DNA from 2 places in the Methylotuvimicrobium sp. KM2 genome. Region 2 is predicted to be linked to the other one. Evidence: riboswitches for the same ligand, from Rfam matches in the RefSeq annotation. Region 2 holds a riboswitch; the other holds the start of a gene.

Region 1 (5,583 bases), 2.4 Mb from region 2:
CGATTGCCGCAGTCATCGGCTTATTTGTCGTAATCTTTTTGCCTCGCTGGTTTAAGGACGCCGTCGACAAAATGTACCATTCGAACGACAACAAAAAATGAAACGACTAAAAAAACGCCAAACAGACTATCTATTCGTGTACGGAACCTTGCGAAAAAATCACGGACACCCCATGTCGCGTTGGCTAAATCAACGCGCCGACTGGATTGGCCCTGGATATTTTCAGGGAAAATTATTTAATCTTGGGGAATATCCGGGCGTCGTAAAATCCAACAAAGCCGGTGACCAAGTGCTCGGCGATATCTACCGAATCGGCCGCCCAAAAATGATCCTAGCCACACTCGACCGCTACGAGCAATGCGCCATTGGCGACCCTCGACCCCACGAATATGCGAGGTCCATCGAACCGGTCATGCTCGACCCAGTTCAAACACTGAACGCTTGGGTTTATCTCTATAACCGCCCGATCGAGGGTCTCGTGTGTATTACTTCCGGCGATTATCTTGCAGCAAGCGCCAAACAGAGTATTGGACAAATCCGATAGCGTGGCTAATCTTGGCGTTATGATTCGAATTGTATACCCGTCGTAGATCAAAATTCGGTGCCTGGGTGTCCGCTAAAGGACGCCGTGAATACGTCCATGTAGGCTCTATGCCAGCTCCATGCTGGCAAAGCCTTTATCGGACACCCAGGCACCTCCTCTGGCAATGCCGAAATTTGAAGTGCGAAAGGTATATCTCCCCTGTCGGCATGCAATACCACAAGTCACTTTCCTTGGACGGTTAGATCAACAAGGTCCAAATGTCAAATGCAAAGCCTGCCCTAATTTTTTGTACGCCCGAAATCAGTTGACCGCGATCAAGGCGGGGTGTATGTTCCGAAAGCAAACTAAATTTCCACAACAAAAAAGAGGATAGATCATGGGTTTATTCAACTTTGCGATGAATATGGGCAAAAAACTGTTCGGCTCCGAAACCGAGGCGCCTGCCGCGATACAAAAGCTAATCGAAGAAGATAATCCGGGCGTCGAAAATTTGCAGATACAAGTCAAAGATGGCCGCGCCATTCTGAGCGGCAAGGCAAGCTCGGCCGAAGCATTGGAAAAAGCCGTTTTGATCGCTGGGAATGTGCAAGGCATCGAAGCCATTGATGCCGCAGGAGTGACGATCGCGGATGGCAGCACGGTCGCCGGAGACGATCAGTTTTACACGATCGAAAAAGGCGATACGCTTTGGAAAATCGCCGAGACAGCCTACGGCAACGGCTCGAAATATCAAAAAATATTCGAGGCCAACCGAGAAGTCATCAAAGACCCGGATAAAATCTATCCCGGCCAGAAAATCCGAATCCCCAAAAACCTTTGACCCGAGGCGGCACAGTCATGGATATCAATTCCCTACTTCAAAGAAGTGCACAATTATTCAAGGAGCAATTGGACACGGATCGTGACGGAAAAGTAGAAACCTCCGAAATCGTCGGAGCGTTGGCCAAATTGTTCGGTAACACTCAAGGTCAACTGAATCTGGCTTCTATTATTTCCAGCATGCAGAACGGTGGCAGCCAAGATTTAATGCAGCTCGCGTCCTCGTGGCTAGGCAAAGGCCAGAATGCTCCGGTTTCCGGAAACCAGTTGGAACAAATATTCGGTCACGACAAAATTGCCGCATTCGCCAAACAACTGGGCATCAGCGAATCTTCGGCGTTGAACGGACTCCAAGAAGCAGTGCCTAACGTCATTGACAAGGCTTCTCCAAACGGAACGCTCGCCGATCTTGGAGAACAGTTGCTGAATAGCGTCGGCGGCGTCTCAGGCGCCATCAATGCATTCGGCAAAATGTTCGGCCGAAAACCCTGACGTTTCGGATTGTTCGAAACGATTCAAATCATTAATCCTATTCTTTGGAGCGACGGCCATAACTGAAGACGAACTGTTGAATAAAATCCAATCTACTATCGACGAACAACAAAGCAAACTGACCGAATTGAAAAACAAAGTCAAAGAAGAATCGCAAAAAGCAATCGACGATTTAGAACCCAAAATTCGAGCGGGCCAAAGCAAAAACCCACGAAATCGCCGAAAACGCCGACGACAACTAGTGGTATAGGCTCGCCGTTATACACAAGTATCGGTAAACTTGCTAAACAGAGGTCATCGTACACCTGGAAACTGTGCAGTTTGATAAACCTGCGGATATTGAACATCAGTAGCTTCGAAATCGCGACGAAGGCGTCGCTCCCACAAGGAGGCCGGATGCTCTGTGGGAGCGATCCCCAGATCGTTCCTCACCTAACGCTAGGTGAGGGAAAGTCGGGAACGTCGGGCGACAAAAAATGGTATCGAGGCCTCATTACTCCCTTTATACTCAAAAATTAGCTAACTTTGTGAAGGTATGGGGTGTGGCTAGCGAGGATGTCGGCAGCAGGGATCGCTGCCGTCAAGCCCCCATGGACGGGTTCACGGCGGTCCTCGATAGACATATCCCATGCCTTTTTATTCTTAGACGGTTTTTCAATCAAAAGGGAGTAGCTAAGATTGCAAATCAGTAATTTTTTTCTGGTTCCCACGGTCCTCAGTGGAAACCCATACCTTGTCAGCCGAGGCAAGATCGGTATGCATTCCCACGCTGGAGCGGTGGGAACGAGAAAAACGGTAATTTTCGACTTATGTATAACGATGAGGGGTATAGGGGGTGACAACAAAACCTGAGGTGTTATTCATTCTTTATAAAAATCCTCAGTTGAAACTTATTAAATTTTATGATCGAATTCGGTGAAAGCCAAACCTATCGTAAGGTAGGGACAGAAAGTCGCGGGTCCTTTGATCCAGGAAAGCCGGACTGCCGAAAGTGACCGTCGCTATGGTCATGTAGGTGGTTCGGCTTTTTATTTGTTTTAAAGAATTCCGTTTGAGGCTCTATGCGAGCGTAATCGTTTAGTCTCGCGCTTTGTACAGTTTTTTTTGGGGTGCGCCTATGGTAAATCAATTACTTTCAAACAAGTACTTAATCCTCATCATATGAAAAACGGGAAAGTGCTAAAGGGTTACTTAAAGCAAAGGTAGCGTGCTATGAGTCAAAATATTGAATATATAGTAAAAATAGCAATAGTTTTTGGATTGGTTTTATTATTTAACTCTCAACAGGTAAATGCAAACGAAGCCAATTATTTTGATGTTAAACTTTCATTAAAATTAGCAATTGAAGACCAGTTAAATATTTCAAACACCAAAATTTCCAAATTAACGCAATCGCAGAAAGCGATTGTCAATCTGGTTCAAAATTTTCCGCCAAATAGGCGTGTTTCCAAAGACACTATTTTGGCTTTACGAATGGATGACTGCTCTACCGGAGAAGGGCGGCTTGTCGTTTATGATAAACAAGAAAAAAAAGAAGTTAAAGACGTAACAGACCCTTTCATTCTTTTTGATAGTTCTTTAGAACGTATCAGAAATGGTTTACTTACTGAAGTTTGGTTTTCCTCGGAACTAAAATTCCAGGACAGTGAGACGTCAGACTTCGCAGTAAATTTTGGTGCTCTAGCGATAGTCGGTAGAGCGAATTTTTTGAATGGTAATAGTTGTCCTTCGAAACTTAACGCATCAATATTAGGGTTAGGTTTCTTAAATATTAAGTTTCAAGATGACGTTGGTGAAGGACCGGTAACCGAAAATCTGGATGTGTTTGTACTTGGGGGTAGTAAAATTTCAGCTAAGTTTCTATCACCATAGTATTCGGTCATTTTTGTATTGTCGGGTAAGATTTTTTAAATTTTACCCGAGCATCTTCATTGGTAAGTCGCCATTCCATAGACTGAGTGATAGGATCTCTTTTTTTCGGCTCTTCCGTATTTCCCGTGGTTCTCCCCAATATCTAGTGTTCAGGAAAGAAGGTCCGGCGCCCCTGAACATCCAGCCAAATATGCTGGAACAATCGGCCCAGGCTATAGTAAAGTGGACCCCAACGTCAATACAGAAAATGGTCTAATTTAAGGTGGAACCTGCTCTTTAAAAAATAAATCTTTTATAATTATTGCGCCGCAGGCGTTTTCATCACCCTCTTTCGGTTCATGGCGGGCCTGTGGGCAAAGGGTGAATGAGTGTGGGTAAGCTCGTGGGAAACTGCTTCAGCAGTTTTCCATCAGCTTATCCACACGGTCCGAAGGACATTCACGCTTTGTCCACAGGCCCGCCACGCGCCATGCCTATTAGCCGCCATGGACTTCATGCGGTGTCGCGTAATTCAGGCTTTGATGTGGCCTCGTTTCGTTGTAAAACTGAAAATACTCGGCCAGTCCGGTTTTGGCTTCGGTCATCGTTTCATAGCCTTTGACATAGATATTTTCATACTTGACGCTCCGCCATAAGCGTTCTACAAAGACATTATCCAACGCCCGTCCATGCTGATCCGTATCCCGGCCTCCGTCAAGCGCCCGGTAAATTCCCGGCTGGTAAACTGGCTGCCTTGGTCGCTATTGAAAATATCCGGCTGCCCGTGTCGTAACGCGGCTTCCAGGCAATCCAGACAAAACCCGATATCGATCGTGTTGGATAAGTACCAGGCCAAGACTTTGCGGCTATACCAATCGATCACGGCCACCAGGTAGGCAAATCCCTGAGCGAGCCGTACATAAGTAATATCGGTACTCCAGACCTGATTGGGCCGTTCGATCGCCAAGTCGTTTAACAAATACGGATAGACTCGGTGTTCCGGGTGACTTTGGCTGGTATTGGGCTTGGGATAGATCGCTTCCAAGCCCATCTTCGCCATCAGACCCCGGATGCGCTTACGATTGACCCGATAGCCTAACCGTTTCAGCGCCGCCGACTCCCGTAAAAGGGATAGTCGGTATAAAGCGCGTCGATCCGATGCATCAGGTCGATCGTAAGCGCGTCTTCCGGTACGCTTCGGTAGTAGTAGCTTCCCCGCGACACGCCGGTTAATACACACTGACGACTCAACGAGAGCTCCGGAGCCGGTTCCAGCCACTGGCGCCGTTCGCTTACAGGGACAGCCCGGACTTTTTTTTAAGCCAGTCCAACTCGACTTTCAACCGCCCGATTTGGCTATACAGCGCTTCCTGGTCGGCTTCATGCTGCCGGCTCTTTCGGCCCCGTTTTACGGAAAAACACTCGACCAGTCCGGCTTGCGCTTCTTTTTTCCAGTTCGAGACCTGATTTGGATGCACCTGGTGCGCGCCGGCGATCTCGTTGATGGTTTTGGCTTCTAGCGCCACTTTGGCTTTAAATTCGGCACTGTGTTTCTTTCTCTGCATGGTTTTTCCTCTACACTTTCTCGGGTTTATATATGCAGATTACCACCTTAATTAACTGTTCAGTTTTTGGGGTCCATTATACTTTTTTGGTTAGGGCTATCATGCGTCACTGGTATGAAAATATGTTGACTGGGTTTTACATAATCCCCAGTTCCAAAAGTGTAAAGATCAATGCATTGAGGACTGTTATTACAACGAAGAGTCTCTCTTCGTATCTGTTCTAATTGTTCTGATGGAACATTATTAATTTGCTCAACACACTGAATATCACCACGGCATTCTTTAGAGAGTTCTTTCCTAATATTTTTAGAA
Region 2 (5,583 bases):
CTAATTCTCAAAGATTTATTTAAGTATTCATGCCCCATTGGCAAATTACCGCTATTCATGCCTAATTGTTGCCCCCTCTTTTTCAAAGAGAGGGATTGAAATACTTAAACAAAAGGAGCTTAGGCGATGCTGGTCAGAAAAATTCTCGTGCATTTAGCATTTACGCCACCCTTGAAATTCCGCAATTGCCGAAAAGCAAAAGCCTATCTTACTGATAAAGCCCACCTTCATAAGTCGATACTGGAATATGCGAAAACAAGGATCTCTCCGGCATTATTCACACCTATCTTTTAGTCTTTCGTATACGCCACCAGGCTGCCAGCATACTGCCGATGATCGAATGAAAACTTGCCGAAATGGCAGAGGGAATTGGCGCAAGAGCCATTTGTGCAAAGCTGGATTGGGCTAGTACCGCGCCTAAGCCAGAGTTTTGCATGCCTACCTCGATTGAAATTGTGCGGGCTGCTTTTTCTTCAAGCTTCATCAAGCGAGCCATTGCATAGCCGATTGTAAATCCGCCTAGATGCAATAAGGCAACCGCACTCAATAAAGATAAAGCCGAATCCTTTATCGTGCTTGCATTCGCGCCAATGATGCTTGCGCAAATCAATGCGATGACCATCACTGAAACGAGCGGTGCGATAGGCGTTACGGCCTGAACCAGGCGAGGCGTATAACGATTCAGCAACATACCCGACAAAACCGGCAGAATTACCACCTGTAGAGTATTGAAGAATAAGCTCCAAGCATCCACCGGAACGTAGGCACCGGCTAGCCAGTGAGTCAATAGCGGCGTCATGACAACAGCGGCGAATGTAGAGCACATCGTCATCAATACCGATAGCGCGACATCGGCATTAGCAATGTAGCTAACCACGTTAGATGCGGTGCCGCCGGGGCAGCAAGCCACCAGTATCAGGCCGACCGCCAATTGCGGATTGAGCGAAAACCCATAAGCTATGGCCCAACCCAAAAGCGGCATCACGGCAAATTGAGCAACGACTCCGATTAAACCCGGTCGAGTCGTGCGCGTTACACGTCGAAAATCCTCGAAGCTAAGCGTAATACCCATGCCGATCATGATAATAGCCAAGCCCCAAACGATCATTGGACCGCTGAACCAAGTAAACCAAGCAGGAAAAAATAATGCTAAACCGCTGCAGGCGATGACCCAAAAAGGAAAAAGATTGGCGAGCAAATTAAGTAAGCGAAGCACGTCGTTTTTAAACCGAATAAATGATAGGCGTCAAGTATACTTTAAATGGGCGGATTTGCTGTTGATCAACCCTGAGTTTGTCTATGGAGAGAGTTATTGAACTTAGGCCAAGCGCTTATCTGAATTAAGGTCAAAATAAGACTTCTTGTGTAATCTTTTACTGACAAAAACTCGCCTAAAAAGAAATTTCTTTCTTTGGCGATTTAATCTATGCACTGTCGGCCATTGCGCTTAATTAAAGATGAACGAATGGCTAAAACTCAAAAGGTTTTTTGTAGGGGAGTCGTAATGGACAACTTAAAAGTGCTTACTAAATCACTGAATCGATATTAACAATAACAAGATGATTTCTCTAAATAAATTTTTTCCAAGCAAATCACATCAATTATTTCTGAAATTTATACACTGTAACTCAACCGGAACGAAAAAAGCTTTTAAAGTGCTTTTAGAAGCTCCAGTCAATCGAAAATCATAAAAGGGCAAAGCCATCGAAAGGTGGTGACGCAAAGTTTCCAGTCTAACGGAGTCTTTCCTATGACAGTGGGGTTGCTAAATTGGCGCAGCGCAAAATCTACGCTAATTTATATTCAGCTTCAAGGAACTCCTTCGGACCTTTAAAATATAAATTAAGGAGTGGGGTCATGAACTCTAACAGCCGAAGAAGTCAAAAAAATCAAAACACATTCAAACCAACTCAAATTTCCAAAGCCTTGGCGGCGGTATTGATTGCCGGCGTATTCGGTGGCGCAAGCGGAACGGCTTATGCAGCCCCCGACAAGCCTTGGAAAGAAGGCCAAATTCTGGTCAAACCGAAAGCCGGGTTATCGGACAGCGAGTTCGACAAAATTCTGAAACGCAATAAAGGCCAAAAAAAAGAGATAATCGGTAACATCGGAGTGCATGTTATCTCTGTACCTCCCCAAACCGAGCAAGCCGTTATTCGGGCATTATCCAAAAATCCTCATGTCGAATTCGCAGAGCTCGATATGGCGGTCGAACTCAGCTTGACGACGCCCAACGATCCGCGTTACGGCAACCAATGGCATTTACCCAAAATTCAAGCGCCAACCTCTTGGAGCTCAACAAAAGCCGACAACACCGTGATTGCTATTTTGGATACCGGTGTCGATAGCGCGCACTCTGACTTATCCAGCAAAATGCTGCCCGGTTGGAATGCGGTCGACGGCAGCACCAACAGTTCTGATGTACATGGACACGGCACGGCGGTAGCGGGTACGGCGGCCGCCACAACCGATAACGCTAACGGCGTTGCCGGCGTCGCTTGGAATGCGCAAATATTGCCGGTTCGCATTACCAACAGTAGTGATGGTTGGGCTTATTGGAGCGATATTGCTCGTGGCTTGAACTGGGCGGCCGATCAAAGCGCAGATGTCGCGAATATCAGCTACGGGGTCTCCAACAGTTCTGCGGTAACCAATGCCGCACAATACATGCGCAGCAAAGGCGGGCTTGTAGTCGTTGCAGCGGGCAATGACGGCGTCGATCCGGGTTTCAACGATAACCCTTACATGATCAGCGTTTCGGCAACCGATAGCTCCGATAACAAAACGTCCTGGTCGAACTACGGCGCGTTCATCGATGTTGCGGCGCCGGGATCATCTATTCAAACCACTACGCGCGGCGGCAGTTATGGTAGTTGGAACGGCACATCGTTTTCGTCACCGGTGGCTGCAGGCGTGATTGCCCTGATTCAGGGCGCGAATCCAACACTAACGCCCGATGAAGTCGAGCAAATTTTGAAATCCTCGGCCGATAAAATCGCTGGCGATATCCACCCATACTATGGTCACGGCCGCATCAATGCCGCCGTAGCGGTTGAAATGGCGCAAAGCATGGGGAATGTCACTGTCGATAGCGACGCCCCTTCAGTCAATATTTTCTCGCCAACGGGGGGAAATACCGTCAGCGGATTGGTTGAAGTCGAGGTCAATGCCACCGATAATGTCGGTGTAAGCGAAGTGTCGCTCTATGCCAATGGTTTCTATGTCGGTACCGATACGACCGCACCTTACCAATTTAGCTGGGATTCCAATCAAGTCCCAGATGGTTCCGTAACCTTGAGCGCAACCGCGATCGATGCGGCAGGTAATGAAGGGGTTTCAAGTGGTGTTAATGTAACGGTCCAAAATACGATTGAAGAAGTCGTTGATGAGCCTATCGAAGAAGTGATTGAAGATATCGCGCCTCCAACCGTAGCAATCAGCGACCCAGCCGACGGTAGCCGAGTATCACGAGTAGTTAAAATAAATGTTTCGGCGGAAGACGACGTTGCTGTGGCTAATATCCAACTGTTTATTAACGGCAGCCTGGTGAGCTCAGTGGACGGTAATCAATTGTCTCATAATTGGAATACCAACAAAGAAAGACGAGGCACTTATATCATTGAAGCGGTTGCTACCGATACATCGAATAAAACCGCTAAACATACGATTACAGTTTCTAAATAAGCAAAAGTAAACTGCAATCCAAAAAACGCCGGCTGACGTCGGCGTTGTTTTGCTCTGTGTCAAGTAACTCAAAAAGAGGATAGTTTGAATTATTAATTTAACCCCCTTTTTATTCTCATCGTTTGAAAACAAACAAGCCGCTAAAGGACGCCGTGAACCCAGCATCTAAATTATGGAAGATATCTACCATAGCCAAAAGGCTTAGGAATTTAGGTGCTGGGTGAATATATCCATGTAGGCTCTATGCCAGCTCCATGCTGGCATAGCCTTTATCGGACGGACACCCAGGCACCTCCTCTGTCACTACCGAAATTTGAAGTGCGAAAGGCATAATTAAACCTGCATCCTTTTTTCGGCCCTTTTTTCATTAGGCTTTTGTCATAACGACTACTCTACGGAGGAAACAGCATGAACAATACTAATCATTTCAAATTTGCCCGCTTGCTGGTCATCCTGGTATATTTGTTTGTTTCAATCGCTGCGGCCATTGAAAAACCGGGCATCATGCAGGCCAGAGATTTCGATCCGTCGATCGATGCCACGGAATATTGGGTCAGCGAAAAGCTTGATGGGATCCGGGCACGCTGGGACGGAAAACAACTGATTTCTAAAAACGGCCACCTATTCCATGCGCCAGACTGGTTCATCGAGGACTTTCCTTCTGTAACGCTAGATGGCGAATTATGGTTGGCGAGAGGTCAATATCAGCAGACCGTTTCCATCGTTAGTCGCAAGGCCCCTCATTCCGATTGGAAAAAAATTAAATTAATGGTCTTCGACTTGCCAGACAACCCGAAACCCTTTTCAGAGCGGGTCGCCGCAATGCAGCACATGGCGTTGCAACAGCATACGCCGTATCTTAATTTCATCAAGCAATTTCGGGTCGCATCCTCCGACGAATTAAAGCAAAGGCTGGATCAAATCGTGGACGAGGGCGGCGAAGGTCTGATGCTGCATCATCAAGACAGTCTTTATCAACATGGACGCAGCAATCGGTTGCTTAAATTAAAACCTTACGACGATGCGGAAGCGGTCGTGATCGGTTATCGACCCGGCAAAGGACAATTTACCGGCAAGATGGGCTCTCTTAAAGTCCGAGCCGAAAACGGTAAAGAATTTTACATCGGAACCGGGTTCAGCCAGCGGGAAAGAGAAGACCCGCCGCCTCTGGGCAGCCTTATTAGCTTTCGTCATCAAGGCTACACCGATAAAGGAACTCCCCGTTTTGCCGTGTTCATCAGAATACAAGATGAGCCTTGAGTATCTGCAGTCTGCATACTTTCCCGCCGAGGGATCGTGCCCATAGCATAGGCATCAATTTAAGGAAAAAACGCGCCATTCCGCTAGAGAGGTAATACGTAATTTCACGTCCATGAGTAAAAAAGAGTTTACACGGCAAAGCTGAAAGATTACGAATTTCAGTATCGAGACCTGAAAAAACAATTTATACCTTTCACACTTTAAATTTCGGCAGCACCTAAGGGAAGCGCCGGGGTGTTCGGCAAAGGCTTTACCAGCATAGAGCCTAGATGGACGTGTCCACGGCGTCCTTTGACGGGCACCCCGGTGCCGAATTCTGATCTACGGTATAGCTTCTTATTCTTCATGACCGTAATGGTGAGGTTCTTTTCTAGGTTCACCCGCAACCACCTCAATAAACCGATTGAAGAATATCGTCATAACCCCGCATTTTTTAATAAATCCGCCATACTGTTCAGCCCTTCTATTCCCTGTATGTCGGTTGCCTGCAGCGGAATCGGGTACCTCGGTAGATCGGCGAATTCTTGGTCTATTTGCTGTAGATGTATTTTTTCTTGCCGGCGGCGTTGCGCTAAAAAATCGCAGCCGGCGTCTTCCGGCAATATGCGGTTGACGACCAAGCCGGTTAGAGGCAGCTTT

What was found. A riboswitch is a leader RNA that binds a small molecule or an ion and turns the genes downstream of it on or off. The one in region 2 is predicted to bind cyclic di-GMP.
Region 1: it holds a riboswitch for cyclic di-GMP, as region 2 does, so the genes downstream of both, WJM45_RS08660 (hypothetical protein) here and WJM45_RS19625 (S8 family serine peptidase) in region 2, are expected to answer to the same signal.

What each region holds. Positions count from the first base shown of each region.
Region 1 covers NZ_CP150634.1:2,042,457-2,048,039, reverse strand. The annotation lists gene WJM45_RS08685 (hypothetical protein) at 1-101, shown strand, start outside; gene WJM45_RS08680 (gamma-glutamylcyclotransferase family protein) at 98-544, shown strand; gene lysM (peptidoglycan-binding protein LysM) at 921-1,364, shown strand; gene WJM45_RS08670 (YidB family protein) at 1,382-1,855, shown strand; gene WJM45_RS08665 (hypothetical protein) at 1,821-2,105, shown strand; cyclic di-GMP riboswitch class I at 2,767-2,845, shown strand; gene WJM45_RS08660 (hypothetical protein) at 3,068-3,727, shown strand; partial or broken gene WJM45_RS08655 (IS3 family transposase) at 4,204-5,271, opposite strand; gene WJM45_RS08650 (hypothetical protein) at 5,331-5,583, opposite strand, start outside.
Region 2 covers NZ_CP150634.1:4,635,243-4,640,825, reverse strand. The annotation lists gene WJM45_RS19630 (bile acid:sodium symporter family protein) at 284-1,216, opposite strand; cyclic di-GMP riboswitch class I at 1,685-1,770, shown strand; gene WJM45_RS19625 (S8 family serine peptidase) at 1,858-3,684, shown strand; gene WJM45_RS19620 (DNA ligase) at 4,093-4,944, shown strand; gene WJM45_RS19615 (ArsA family ATPase) at 5,361-5,583, opposite strand, start outside.